2 regions of the Streptomyces sp. NPDC088733 genome follow, and region 1 is predicted to be linked to the other one. Evidence: riboswitches for the same ligand, from Rfam matches in the RefSeq annotation. Region 1 holds a riboswitch; the other holds the start of a gene.
The links. Region 1 has a riboswitch for cyclic di-AMP ahead of ACIP64_RS34960 (NlpC/P60 family protein). Riboswitches for the same ligand answer to the same signal wherever they lie in the genome.

Region 1 (7,220 bases):
GGCGATCTTCACCACGTCGCCGGTGCGCGGGGCGTGGATCATCATGCCGTTGCCGATGTAGAGGCCGACGTGGCTGATCCCCGAGTAGAAGAAGACCAGGTCCCCCGGCTCCAGTTCGGCGCGGGAGACGCGGCTGCCCGCGTTGATCTGGGTGTAGGTCGTGCGCGGCAGCTCCACCCCGGCCGCCCGCCAGGCGGCCTGCGTGAAGCCCGAGCAGTCGTACGAGGACGGGCCGGTGGCGCCCCAGACGTAGGGCAGGCCGAGGGAGTCGTACGCGAAGGACACGGCCCGCGCGGCCCGGGCGTTGGGGGCCGCCGCGGGCGCCAGGGCCGCGCGTGAGCCCGCGGACACCGCGCGGCCGGCCCGGTCGCCGGAGCGGGCCGTGCCCTGGCCCCCGTCCGCCAGGACGGCGGCGCGCTGGCCCGCGGTCAGCCCGTCCAGCAGCCGCTGCGCGGAGGCCAGGCGCTCCTGCACGGTGCGCTTGTGGCGGGCGAGTTCGGCGCGGGACCGGCGCAGCTCGGTGAGTTCGGTGCCCGCCTCGGTGCGCAGCTGCTCGATCTCGCGCTTCTGGGCGCCGAGGGCGTGCAGCGCGGCGTTCTGGCGGCTGCTCATGCGGTCCAGCAGCCCGGCCCGTTCGAGGTACTGGTCCGGCGAGGAGGCGAGCGCGAGCTGCATCGCCGGGTCGACGCCGCCGGAGCGGTACTGGGCGGTGGCGATCGACCCGAGGCCGTCGCGGGTGCGGTTGAGCCGCTCGGTCCTGCGGGCGAGTTCGCCTTGGAGGTCGTCGATCCGGTGCTGGACCGTGTCGGCCTTCTCCTTCGCCCCGTTGTACCGCTCGGTGGCCTGCTCGGCCTCCTCGTAGAGCCGGTCCACGCGGGCCTTGGCCTCGGAGGTGGTCAGCCGGGGGTCGGCGTGCCCGGTCTCACCGAACATCGTCACCGAGGCCGCTCCCGCGATGGCGAGGGTGGCGGCCGTGCGCGCGGTGGAGCCGGTGAGGGTGCGCTCCTTGGGCTTTCTGTGCGACGCCACGCGCCGTCACTCCTTCCGGGCTGCCGGGCCTGCTGCCCGCGGCCCGGCGGCGGACGGACGGGGAGCCGCGCCGCCGCCGGACCTTCGGCGGGGGTGGCCGATGCCGACGGCGAGTCCCGCCGGCAGTGGGGATCGGCCACCTGGGGCAGGACGCTAAACCTGTGCGTCGCCGGGCAGCGGGGCACTGTGCGGGACTGGTCCGATTCGGCCGTTACCTGTCGGCCGATGACCGCTGTTCGACGGGTGACCTGGTCGCTTGCGGTCCAGCCGTGACCGATGTGCCGGAAGGGACCCACCTCGGTGCCGGGTGCTGATACGGGCCTGGCTGGGGTCCTGAGCCATGGACGCAACCATCGACTTCGTCGTCGGCCTGCACATCATCGGCATCGCCGCCCTGCTCGGCGGCTTCCTCACCCGGACGAAGGCCATGGGCCGCGGCGAGGCGCGCTTCGTGCCGGGCATGCTGCACGGGGCGCTCACCATGCTGGTGACCGGCGCCCTGCCGGTCGGCCTGAACCAGGCCGACGACCACCCGGTGAACAACGCCAAGATCGGCCTGAAGCCCGCCGTGCTGGTGGTGGTCCTCGGCCTGGTCTACGTCAAGCGCGACGAGGAGAAGGTGTCGGCGGCGGCCTTCGGCACCGTGGGTGCGCTGACCACCGCCGACATCTTCATCGCGGTGCTCTGGACCTGAGCCCCTTCGCGGGGAGGCGGGGGGACTCAGGCCATCCGGGCGTAGCCGTAGATCGGCATCTCGGTGATGGGGGCGACCTTCACCACAGTGCCCGTGTGAGGCGCGTGGATCATTTCGCCGCCGCCGATGTAGAGGCCGACGTGGGTCACGTCCGAGTAGAAGAAGACCAGGTCGCCGGGTTGCAGCTGGTCCGCGGTGACGCGGGTGCCGAAGTCGACCTGGTCGTAGGTGGTGCGGGGGATGGAGACGCCCGCGGCGGCCCAGGCGCCCTGGGTCAGGCCCGAGCAGTCAAAGGAGTTGGGGCCCGTGGCGCCGTACACGTACGGCTTGCCGAGCTGGGCGTGGGCGAAGGCGATCGCCTTCTCGGCCTTGGCGGCGTAGCTGCCCGAGGCCGTCGAGGTCGTGGTGCCGCCGGCGGACGACGTGTCCGAGGACGTCCCGGCCGCCTCCTGCGCCGCCTTCTCCTTCGCGGCGATCAACTTGGCCGCGGCCGCGGCCTCCTCCTGCTTCTTCTTCTCCAGGGCGGCCAGCCGCGCCTTCTCCTGGGCGGTCAGGGTGTTGAGCAGTTGCTGAGCGGCGGCGAGCTTCTGCTTGACCGTCCTCTTCTCCGCGGCCAGCCGCGTCTGCGCCTCGGTGAGCTTCGCCAGACTCTGGACGGCCTCCGTGCGCTTCTGCGTGGTCGCCGCCTGCTGCGTGCGGAAGTCCTCCATCGCGTGTTCCTGGCGGTCGGACAGGCGGTTCATCAGGTGCGCCTGGTCCAGGAACTGCTGCGGGTCGGAGGTGAGCAGGAAGGTCGTCGTGCTGTCCAGGCCGCCGCCGCGGTACTGCGCCGAGGCGTACTCGCCGATCGTGCGGCGGGCGTCGTTGAGCGTCTGCGTCCTGCGGGCGACCTGGTCGAGCAGTTCGTCCGCGTGCGTCCGCTGCCTGTCGGTCTGCTCCTTGGCGCCGTTGTAGCGCTCGGTGGCCGCCTCGGCCTGGTGGTAGAGGGCGTCGACCTTGGCCTTGACCTCGGTGATGGAGGGTTTGTCGGGGGAGGCGGGCGCCGCGCTGGCGCTTTCTCCGAAGAGGGTGACGGTCGCCAGTGCGGCGGTCGTCAGCCCCACGGCCGTGCGCGGGCCGGGAACGGTGAGCATGCGGGGGCGCGGCTTGCGGTGCGTCGCCAAGGCGGACGGCTCCTTCCGTGGACCGCCTACCGGGTTAGCTGTCGGGTTCGGGCTTCGGAAGGCCGCCCTACGGTCGTCCGGGCACGTGTGCGGTGCGCCCGTACGGACCGATTCACCCCAAAGTGGTGGGTCCCCGGCTCCGGCGGTTGCCGGACTCAGCGGAGGCGGCCGTGACGGCTCGGTCGCCGCCGTTCGGTGCGGACCGCCTGAGGGGGCACGCTAGTCAACTGGGGTGGCTCCTGGGAAGGCTGGTGTTCGAATTGTCCGCAATCATTTCGTGACCTTTACGCAGCCGTGCCGTTGTCCGGCTCCCCGGACGGGGCCGGGACGGGTTCCGGCGGCGGCCCGGCGGCGCCCGGCGGCACCGCGGTGTGCGTCCCGCGGACGACCGGCATCCGGAAGCGGTGCACCGCTGTCGGTCCCACCGCCTAGACTCGGGAGGCGATGAGCAGCCTCTTTGACGACAGCTTCCTGGCCGGCTTCGAACCGAGGGAGGAGCACCCGCCGCCGCCCCCCGAGGAGGAGGCCGAGGCGGTTCCGCACGACCTCTTCGAGGGACGCTTCGACGCGCCCGCCGACCGGGACGCGTACTACCGGGACGGCGCGCCGCGCCCCGCCGTCGACCCCGCCGCCCTGCTGGACGGGCTCAACGAGCAGCAGCGCGCCGCCGTCGAGCACACCGGCTCCCCCCTGCTCATCGTCGCGGGCGCCGGCTCCGGCAAGACCCGGGTGCTCACCCACCGCATCGCCCACCTGCTGGGCGCCCGCCAGGTGCACCCCGGCCAGATCCTGGCGATCACCTTCACCAACAAGGCCGCCGGCGAGATGAAGGAGCGCGTCGAGCAACTCGTCGGCCCGCGCGCCAACGTGATGTGGGTCTCCACCTTCCACAGCGCCTGCGTCCGCATCCTGCGCCGGGAGTCCAAGAAGCTCGGCTTCACCTCCAGCTTCTCCATCTACGACGCGGCCGACTCCAAGCGCCTGATGGCCCTGGTCTGCCGCGACCTGGACCTGGACCCCAAGCAGTTCCCGCCGAAGTCCTTCAGCGCCAAGGTCTCCAACCTCAAGAACGAGCTCATCGACGAGGAGACCTTCGCCGGCCAGGCCGAGAACCCCTTCGAGAAGAAGCTCGCCGAGGCCTACGCGATCTACCAGTCGCGGCTGCGCGAGGCCAACGCCCTCGACTTCGACGACATCATCATGACCACGGTCAACCTGCTCCAGGCCTTCCCGGACGTCGCCGAGCACTACCGGCGCCGCTTCCGGCACGTCCTGGTCGACGAGTACCAGGACACCAACCACGCCCAGTACACCCTGGTGCGCGAACTCGTCGGCACCGGGGACGCGGAGGAGGGCGGCGAAGGGCCGGCGGAGCTGTGCGTGGTCGGTGACGCCGACCAGAGCATCTACGCCTTCCGCGGCGCCACCATCCGCAACATCCTCCAGTTCGAGGAGGACTACCCGCAGGCGCGCACGATCCTGCTGGAGCAGAACTACCGCTCCACCCAGAACATCCTGACCGCCGCCAACGCCGTCATCGAGCGCAACGCCTCCCGCCGCCCGAAGAACCTGTGGACGGAGGCCGGCCAGGGCCCGGTCATCACCGGCTACGTCGCCGACCAGGAGCACGACGAGGCGCAGTTCATCGCCGACGAGATCGACCGGCTCACCGACGCCGGCGACGCCCGTCCCGGCGAGGTCGCGGTCTTCTACCGCACCAACGCGCAGTCCCGTGTCTTCGAAGAGGTCTTCATCCGCGTCGGCCTGCCGTACAAGGTCGTCGGCGGAGTCCGCTTCTACGAGCGCAAGGAGGTCCGGGACGTCCTGGCCTACCTGCGCGTGCTCGCCAACCCCGAGGACACCGTCCCGCTGCGCCGCATCCTCAATGTGCCCAAGCGCGGCATCGGCGAGCGCGCCGAGGCCATGATCGACGCCCTGTCCTCACGCGAGCGGATCTCCTTCCCCGCGGCGCTGCGCCGCGTCGACGAGGCCTTCGGCATGGCCGCCCGCTCGGTCAACGCCGTCAAGCGCTTCAACGAACTGCTGGAGGAACTGCGCACGATCGTGGAGTCCGGCGCCGGCCCCGCCACCGTCCTGGAGGCGGTGCTGGAGCGCACGGGCTACCTGGCCGAACTCCAGGCCTCCACCGACCCGCAGGACGAGACCCGCGTCGAGAACCTCCAGGAACTCGCGGCGGTGGCCCTGGAGTTCGAGCAGGAGCGCACCGAGGAGGAGCCCGGAACGCTCGCCGAGTTCCTGGAACGCGTCGCACTGGTCGCCGACTCCGACCAGATCCCGGACGACGAGGAGGGCGGCGGCGTCATAACGCTGATGACCCTCCACACCGCCAAGGGCCTGGAGTTCCCGGTGGTCTTCCTGACCGGCATGGAGGACGGGGTCTTCCCGCACATGCGCGCGCTCGGCCAGACCAAGGAACTGGAGGAGGAGCGCCGCCTCGCCTACGTCGGCATCACCCGGGCGCGGCAGCGGCTGTACGTCACGCGGGCGAGCATGCGCAGCGCGTGGGGCCAGCCGTCGTACAACCCGCCCTCCCGCTTCCTTGAGGAGATCCCCGAGTCGCTCATCGAGTGGCGGCGTACGGGGTCCTCACCGGCGCCGTCCGCCTCGGTGTCGGCGGCGGCCTCGGTGCTGTCGCGGTCCTCGTCCAGGAGCGGTCCCTCCGGCTTCGCCACCCGCCGCACCCAGGACCGGCCGGTCGTCGCCCTGGCGGTCGGGGACCGGGTCAACCACGACACGTTCGGGCTGGGCACGGTCGTCTCGGTCGACGGCAGCGGTGAGAAGGCCAAGGCCACCATCGACTTCGGCGACGAGCGGCCGAAGGTGCTGCTGCTGCGCTACGCGCCGGTGGAGAAGCTCTGACGGGACGCGCGTCGCGTGGCGGCTTCCGGTGAGGGAGCCGCACGGGCCGCCCCGGGGCCGGTGGCTCAGCGCGGGTCGAGGCCGTGCTTGAGCAGCCACGGCAGCGGGTCGATCGCCGAGCCGCCCGCGGGCCGTACCTCGAAGTGCAGGTGCGGGCCGGTGGAGTTGCCTGAATTGCCGGAATAGGCGATGACCTCGCCGGCCTTGACGCTGCCCCAGCGGATCTTGGTGCTGCTCAGATGGCAGTACCAGGTCTCCGTGCCGTCCGGCGCCGTCACTATGGCCATGTTGCCGTAGGCGCTGTTCCACTGCGTGCGGACGGTGCCGTCGGTCGCGGCCATCACGGGGGTGCCGTAACTGACCGGGAAGTCGATGCCCGTGTGGACCGACATCCAGTTCACGCCCGCCTGGCCGAAGTAGGCGCTCAGACCGTGCTCGCTCACCGGGAGCAGGAACTTCGGGCGCAGCGCCTCCTTGCGGGCCGCCTCCTCCGCCTTCTTCTTCCGCTCCGCGGCCTGGCGCTCCTTGATGTCCAGGCGCTCCTGGGTGCGGCTGGCACGGGAGGCGAAATCGTCGACGTCCCGGTTCACCCCGGCCAGCTGCTGGTCGAGCTTGGTCGTGGGGGTCTTGGCGGCGTCGACCACGCCGTCCGCCTGCGTCGTGGTGGTGTCGCCCTCCTCGGTGTTGACGGTCACGGCGGCGGCGCAGGCCGCGACGCCCATGACGGCGACCGAGGGGACGGCGACGGTCAGCAGCGCCGAACGCCGGGCGGGGCGGCGCCGGCGGCTGCCGGCGCGCGGGCGGGGAAGGGCGGGCGCGCCGTCCGGGCCCGCGTCGTCGGCGCCGTCCTCCGGCTCGTCGCCGTGCGGGTCCTCGCCGTGCAGGTCGTGGGCGGCGTCGTGCTCGTCGAAGGCGTAGCCGCCCTCGTCGTCGGCCCACTCCTCGGCGGCGGCGCCGTGCGCGGAGTCGTACTCCTCCGGCTCGCGGGCGTGCGGCACATAGGCGCGGGGCTCGACGGGCTCGTGCGGGGCCGGCTCGTGCGGGAGGGCGGGCTCCGGTTCGTGGTACTCGTACACCGGGGCGTGCTCGTACGCCGTCGTCGCGCCCGTGTAGTCGTACGTCCCGGCCGCGGGCTGCGTGTACCAGGTGCCCGTGGCCGCCGCGGCGGGGTCGCCGTACCCGGTGGCGGCGTCCTGGGGCTGCTGCCAGTAGGCGGTCGCGGTGGTGCCCCACGAACCGGTGGCCTGCGTGCCGGTGTCGTACGCGGGGTAGCCCTGGCACGTGCCGAAGAGCGGGTCGTCATCCGCGTGGACAGCGCCTGCGGACTGGTACGAGGCGCCGGAATAGCCCTCGTGCCCGTAGGCGTTGTACTCGGGGGCGTACCCCGACGGGTGACGAGTGTTCACCGCTTCTCTTTCGCCTCGGCAGCAGGAGAATTAGCGGCGACTGTATCC
Region 2 (7,220 bases), on a different contig from region 1:
ACGACGTGCTTGTTGTCCAGCCAGTCGGTGACGATGGTCGTGATGAAGAACTGCGAGCCGTTGGTGTCCCGGCCCGCGTTGGCCATCGACAGCTGGCCCGGCTTGGTGTGCTTGAGCTGGAAGTTCTCGTCGGCGAACTTGGCGCCGTAGATGCTCTTGCCACCGGTGCCGTTGCCGGCGGTGAAGTCGCCGCCCTGGAGCATGAAGTCCGGGATGACGCGGTGGAAGTGGGAGCCCTCGTAGCCGAAGCCGTTCTCGCCGGTGGCCAGCTCGCGGAAGTTCCGCGCGGTCTTGGGCACCACGTCGTCGAAGAGGGTGAAGACGATCCGTCCGGCGGGCTCGCCGTCGATCGTGATGTCGAAGTACACGTCGTTGTTGCTCATGCCGACATTTTCACATCCCCGGTCGCCGCCGCCGACCGCGCCCCGCGCGGGACACGCAGTTGACCAGCCGCGCGGCGGTGCGCATACCATCCGGGACATGCCGGAAACCGTGACCTTGCAGGGCGGACACGTCCGTCTGGAGCCGCTCACCCCGGACCACGCGGACGGGCTGCTGCGTGCCGCGCGGGAGTCCCGCGAGACCTATGGCTTCACCCTGGTGCCGGACGACCCGCCCGCGATGCGGCGGTACGTCGAGGAGGCGCTCGCGGAGCAGGTCACCGGCGCCGCGCTCCCGTTCGCGGTGGTCGACATCGCGCGCGGCGCCGTGGTCGGCTCGACGCGCTTCCTGGACCTCGACTACTGGTCCGCCGTCCCGGCCTGGCCCGCGGGCCGCACCACGCCGCGCCCGGCAGGGGCGCCCACGGTCGCCGAGATCGGCAGCACGTGGCTCTCCGCCTCGGCCCAGCGCACGCCCTGCAACACCGAGGCCAAGCTGCTGCTGCTCACCCACGCCTTCGAGACCTGGGGCGTGCTGCGCGTCACCTTGAAGACCGACGCCCGCAACGCCCGCTCGCGTGCCGCCATCGAGCGCATCGGCGGACGCTTCGAGGGCATCCGCCGCGCCCATGTGCGCGCGACCGACGGCACCGTCCGCGACAGCGCCTACTACTCCGTCCTCCAGGACGAGTGGCCGGACGTGCGGGCCGCGCTGCGGGGCCGCCTCCAGGGGTCCTGACGGCCGGGACCCCCGGGGCGGCGACGCCTGCGGGAGCTACGGGATCTCGACGCCCGCCTCGGCCGACAGGCGGTCGATCTCGGCGAGTTCGGCCGCGGTGAGGGGCTCCGCGTCCAGGGCCGCGAGGTTCTGGTCGAGCTGCGCGACGCTGCTTGCGCCGATGAGCACGGAGACCACCCGCGGGTCGCGCAGGACCCAGGTCAGGGCCAGCTGCGCGAGGGTCTGGCCGCGTTCGCCCGCGAGCTTGTTGAGGGCGTGGAGCAGGGTCAGCTTCTCGTCGGTGAGGGCGTCGCGCTTGAGGAAGTGGCCGAGGGCCATCCGGGAGTCCGCGGGGACGCCGTCGAGGTAGCGGTCCGTCAGCTGGCCCTGGGCGAGCGGCGAGTAGGCGATGAGAGCGGTCCCGGTCTCCCCGACGGCGTCGAGGACGCCCGCCTCGGGGCCGCGCTGCAGCATGCTGTAGGCGGCCTGGTGGATCAGCAGCGGGGTGCCGAGTCCGCGCAGGATCTCCGTGGCCCGGCGGTGGGCGTCCGCGGGGTAGTTGGAGATGCCCGCGTACAGCGCCTTGCCCTGGCGGACCGCGGTGTCCAGGGCGCCCATGGTCTCCTCCAGGGGCGTGTCCGGGTCGAAGCGGTGGGAGTAGAAGACGTCGACGTAGTCCAGGCCCATCCGGCCGAGGGACTGGTCCAGGGAGGCCAGCATGTACTTGCGGCTGCCCCACTCGCCGTACGGGCCGGGCCACATGTCGTACCCGGCCTTGCTGGCGATGAACAGCTCGTCGCGGTACGGGCGCAGGTCCTGGGCGAAGAGGGTGCCGAAGTTGGCCTCGGCCGAGCCGGCCGGCGGGCCGTAGTTGTTGGCGAGGTCGAGGTGGACGACCCCGCGGTCGACGGCGCGGCGCAGCACCGCGCGCTGGGTCTCCAGCGGCGAGGTGTCGCCGAAGTTGTGCCACAGGCCCAGGGACACGGCGGGGAGCAGGACCCCGCTGCGGCCGGTGCGGCGGTACTGCATGGAGGCGTAGCGGTCTTCGGCGGCGAGGTAGGGCACGCGGGGGCTCCCGGTCGAGGTGTGGGTACGGCGGTGCGCTGAGGTGTCGATGTAAGAAAATGTTCGGGATTGGGAGGCTACCCCTGGGGGTTCCGCGCTGTCACCCGGGTTCCCGGCCCTCCCGCGGGGTGGGAAGGGGGCGGGGGCGCCGCCGGGAATCGACGGGTGCGGGCATCGGTTGTCCCGCCGGGCACGACGACGTGCGCGGGCGCCATGACGCCTTCCTGGAGGGCGGGTTGGAACTCCCCTTGTCCTGCCTTATCCGGCATTGAGGGCCGTAAGCGGACATATGTATCCACAGTGCATGCGTAGGCAATAGGTACGTGATGGGTGTCACGCGGCGAACACGCTGCGGCGCCCCGCGGCGACCGAGCGTCGATTTATGCCCCCCATATTCACCACTCGTATACGGCCGTTCGCCCGGGGTCATCAATTCGCCTACACAGAGCGGACACATCTCACGTAACGTCACGGAATTCATTGATCGACTTGCCGGTCGGCAATTGCTGTGATTCAGGACCTTGCCGGGGCGCGATTGCGTCGTTTAGCTTCCAAGTCCCGCAGGCCGGATGCCGGCGGGAATTCTTCCGAGTGGAACGCCTAATCCTGCCGCCACTCGTAAGCCGGATGACAAGACCGCACGGCAGGAGCGGGGGACCCAGGTAAGTGCCGTTCCGTGTCACGGGACGGCTTGGGGTGAAGTCGCAGCGACGTGCCTTTGTTTGGCATGCCTCGATGCGGCCGGGCATCTCCAGCCCGAACCCGACAGCTCACCTCGTAGGCGTCGGAGAGGAATTCCCCATGCCCGCAAAGGGAAAGCACCGTCGTCAGCGGACCAACCGTTTCGTCCGCATCGGCGCATTCGCCGGCACCACGAGTGCCGCGATTGCCCTTCCGGTTGTCGGCGCCACCGGTGCCCACGCCGCTCCGGTGAGCGTCTGGGACAAGGTCGCCAGCTGCGAGAGCACCAACAACTGGTCCATCAACACCGGTAACGGTTTCTACGGCGGCCTCCAGTTCACCCAGAGCACCTGGGCCGGATTCGGCGGCACCAAGTACGCCGCCCGCGCGGACCTCGCGACCAAGGCCGAGCAGATCGCGGTCGCCGAGAAGGTCCTGGCCGTCCAGGGCCCGCAGGCCTGGCCGGTGTGCGGTCCCAAGGCCGGTCTGACCAAGGACATGGCCGACACCTCGGCCACCCCCGAGAGCGTCGCCGGCACCACGGCCCCCAAGCCCGCCACCCCTGCGAAGGACACGACGGCCGGCAAGCCCGCCGGCTCCACCTCCAAGCCGGGCACCGGCGGCAGCTACACGGTCGTCGGCGGCGACACCCTCTCCTCCATCGCGGACGCCCAGGACGTGACCGGCGGCTGGCACGAGCTGTACGCCGCAAACCGGTCCGTCATCGGTGGCGACCCCAACCTGATCCGCCCGGGCCAGGTCCTGGCGCTGAGCGGCACGGTCAAGGTCGCCCTCCCGGACAAGCCCGCGAGCACGCCCGCGCCGGCCAAGCCCTCCACCTCGTCCGCCTCCGGCTACACGGCCCCGCTGGACCACGTCACGCTGGGCACCCCGTACCACCAGGCCGGTTCCATGTGGTCGAAGGGCTACCACACCGGTGTCGACTTCATCGCCTCCACCGGCACCAAGGTGAAGGCGATCGCTTCCGGCACCGTGGTCTCCGCGGGCTGGGGCGGCTCGTACGGCAACCAGGTCGTCATCAAGCACGCGGACGGCAAGTACTCGCAGTACGCCCACATGTCCTCGCTGTCGGTCTCGGCCGGCCAGACCGTCTCCGAGGGCCAGCAGCTGGGCCTGTCGGGCGCCACCGGCAACGTCACCGGCCCGCACCTGCACTTCGAGGTGCGCACCACCGCGTCGTTCGGTTCCGACATCGACCCGCTCGCCTACCTGCGCGCGCACGGCGTCAGCGTCTGAACAACCTGACTGCCCGTCATCCGGCGGTAGTACGTGCCCTGTTCCCCGTACCGCGGGGGCAGGGCACGTGCCGTTGGCGAGTGACCGAAAACGGATCGAATATTTCCATTTCTGGTTTCCTCCCGATCGAACGATCAGTAGCCTCTGAGCCACGCGGCCGTCCCCACGGACCCGTGCCCTGATCCCGACGAGCTGGAGCCGTTGATGGAGCGTCCCGCCTGGGCCCCCCATGGCATCGACCTGTCCGTCCCGAGCGTGTCGCGCATCTACGACTACTACCTGGGCGGATCGCACAACTTCGAGGTCGACCGGGAGGCGGGGCGCCGGGCCATCGAGGCCTTCCCGGGCCTGCCCAAGATCATGCAGGCCAACCGGGCCCTCATGCGCAGGGCCGTGCGCTTCGCGGTGGACGAGGGCATCACCCAGTTCCTCGACATCGGCTCCGGCATCCCCACCTTCGGCAACGTCCACGAGGTCGCCCAGGCCGCGGACCCGGCCGCCCGCGTCGTCTACGTCGACCACGACCCCGTCGCGGTCGCCCACAGCCGCGCCGTGCTCGACGGGCACGGGAACGCCGCGATCGTTGCCGCCGACCTGCGGTCCCCGCGCGACATCCTCGACAGCGAGGAGACCCGCCGGCTGCTGGACCTCGACCGCCCCGTGGCGCTGCTGCTGGTGGCCGTCCTGCACTTCGTCGAGGACGCCGACGACCCCGCCAAGGCCGTCGCCGAACTGCGCGACGCGCTCGCGCCCGGCAGCCTGCTCGTCCTCACCCACGCCTCGGTGGAGGGCGGCCCGCGCCGGCCGGAGGAGGGCGAGCGGGTCGAGAGCGTCTACCGCAGCGCCAGTTCGCCGCTGATCATGCGCTCGCGGGCCGCGGTGGAGGCGTTTTTCGACGGCTTCGAACTCGTCGAACCCGGACTGGTCTCGCCGCCGCTGTGGCGGCCGGACGGCTCGGACGACGACGAACCCGACCCGGTGGTCTTCAGCGGGTTCGCGGGCGTCGGCCGCAAGGTGTGACCGTGGCCACGGAACCCGACCCGGAGCCGGAGCCCGAGCCCGAACCCGCCGACGGCCTGCGGCGCTTCGCGATCATCTGGAGCCGGGCGATCTACCCGGCGACCGCCACCTCCATGACCCGCGGCGAGTTCGAGGAGTACCTGCTCCCGCTCGCCGCGCGGCTGGAGGCGGCCCTGCACGCCCGGCCCTTCGACCCGCGCGCCGCCGCGGAGATCGGCTCGGCGCTGGTGGCCGCGCACTGCACGGACCCCGAGGCGCTGCCCCGCATTCTCGGCGTCGTGGACGCCTATCTGCTGCTGTACTCGCCGCTGGACCCGGCCCTGCCCGCCGACGAGGGCCGTACCCGCTCCGCCCGGCTGCAGCACTGGATCGCCTACGGCTACACGGGCGCGCTGCGCGAACGGACCAGGACGGAGCAGGAGGCCCTGTCCCGGGCCGCGCTCGCCGCCCGCACCGCCGTCGAACAGGCCCTGCACGAGAGCGAGGTGCGCTTCCGCGCCATCTTCCAGGGCGCCTCCATAGGCATCGGCATCGCCGACATGGAGGGCCGCATCCTCGACGTCAACGACGCCCTGACCGCCATGTTCGGCGGCCTGGAACGCCGCATCCTCAGCCGGAACGTCTACGACTGGGTGCACGCCGAGGACGCCCCCGAGGTCTGGGAGATGCAGCGCCAGCTCAACCGGGGCGAACGCGACCGCTACAGCGTCGAGAAGGCGTACTACCGCCCCGACGGCACCGCCCTGTGGACCAACCTGACGGTCTCCCTGCTCCGCGACCCCGCAGGAGTCCCGCAGTACATGCTCGCGCTGATGGAGGACATCACCGAGGAGCGCCTGCTCAGCGAGCGGCTGCGGTACGAGGCCACGCACGACGCCCTCACCGGGCTGGCCAACCGGAACCTGTTCTTCGAGCGTCTGGAACAGGTGCTCGGCGGCGCCGAGGGCTCCCGCGTCGGGGTCTGCTACCTCGACCTCGACGGCTTCAAGGACGTCAACGACAGCCTCGGCCACGCGGTCGGCGACCGGCTGCTGGTGGCCGTCGCCGAACGGCTGAAGGCCTGCGTCACCTCGCCGGACCAGCTCGTCGCCCGGATCGGCGGCGACGAGTTCGCCGCGCTCGTCGTCAACCCGGCCAGCCGCGCGGACGTCACCGGCCTCGCCGACCTCGTCCTGGCCGCGCTCGCCGACCCCATCCGCGTCGACGACCGCGAACTCTCCGTGCGGTGCAGCATCGGCATCGTGGAGGGCCAGGCCGGCAGCCTCGGCCCGGCCGAGGTGCTGCGCAGCGCCGACATCACCATGTACCGCGCCAAGGCCGCCGGAGGGAACCGCTTCGAGCTCGCCGACCCCGACTCCGACGCCCGCGCCATCACCCGGCACGGGCTCACCAACCAGCTGCCCGTCGCCCTGGAGCGCGGTGAGTTCTTCATCGAGTACCAGCCGCTGGTCCGGCTCTCCGACGGCAGCGTGCGCGGCGCGGAGGCGCTGGTGCGCTGGTGCCACCCGGTGCACGGGGTGCTCGGCCCCGACCGGTTCATCGCGCTGGCGGAGAGCACCGGGCTGATCGTGCCGCTCGGCCACTGGGTGCTCCAGCAGGCCGCCTGGCAGGCCAGGGACTGGCAGTTCCCGCGCAGCGACGGCCACCCGCTGCGGATCAACGTCAACCTCTCCCCGGCGCAACTGGGGCATCACGGCCTGGTCCCGGAGACACTCGCCGTCATCAAGGACGCCGGTCTGGAACCGACCGCGCTGTGCCTGGAGGTCACCGAGAGCGCCTTCATCGGCGCCGACGAGGAACTGCTGCGCCCGCTGCGGGAGTTCGCCGACCTGGGCATGGCCATCGCGCTGGACGACTTCGGCACCGGCTACTCCAACCTGGCGTCGCTGCGCCGGCTGCCGATCACCACGCTGAAGCTGGACCGCTCGTTCACACGCGGCATGCAGCAGCACCCGGCGGACCCGGTCGACGTGAAGATCGTGGAGGTCGTCGTCGACCTCGCCCACACGCTCGGCCTGTCGGTCACCGTCGAGGGCGTCGAGACCGGCACCCAGGCGGAGTACCTGCGGGCCCTGGGCTGCGACACCGCCCAGGGCTGG

Region 2: linked by a shared signal. The riboswitch ahead of ACIP64_RS16025 (transglycosylase family protein) and the one ahead of ACIP64_RS34960 (NlpC/P60 family protein) in region 1 are both predicted to bind cyclic di-AMP.

The regions. Positions count from the first base shown of each region.
Region 1 is NZ_JBIVLH010000028.1:31,016-38,235, reverse strand. It holds gene ACIP64_RS34970 (NlpC/P60 family protein) at 1-1,029, opposite strand, end outside; gene ACIP64_RS34965 (hypothetical protein) at 1,370-1,723, shown strand; gene ACIP64_RS34960 (NlpC/P60 family protein) at 1,750-2,886, opposite strand; cyclic di-AMP (ydaO/yuaA leader) riboswitch at 2,894-3,057, opposite strand; gene pcrA (DNA helicase PcrA) at 3,331-5,766, shown strand; gene ACIP64_RS34950 (peptidoglycan DD-metalloendopeptidase family protein) at 5,832-7,172, opposite strand.
Region 2 is NZ_JBIVLH010000007.1:319,723-326,942, reverse strand. It holds gene ACIP64_RS16040 (peptidylprolyl isomerase) at 1-383, opposite strand, end outside; gene ACIP64_RS16035 (GNAT family N-acetyltransferase) at 481-1,119, shown strand; gene ACIP64_RS16030 (aldo/keto reductase) at 1,156-2,163, opposite strand; cyclic di-AMP (ydaO/yuaA leader) riboswitch at 2,751-2,960, shown strand; gene ACIP64_RS16025 (transglycosylase family protein) at 2,965-4,101, shown strand; gene ACIP64_RS16020 (SAM-dependent methyltransferase) at 4,306-5,121, shown strand; gene ACIP64_RS16015 (putative bifunctional diguanylate cyclase/phosphodiesterase) at 5,118-7,220, shown strand, end outside.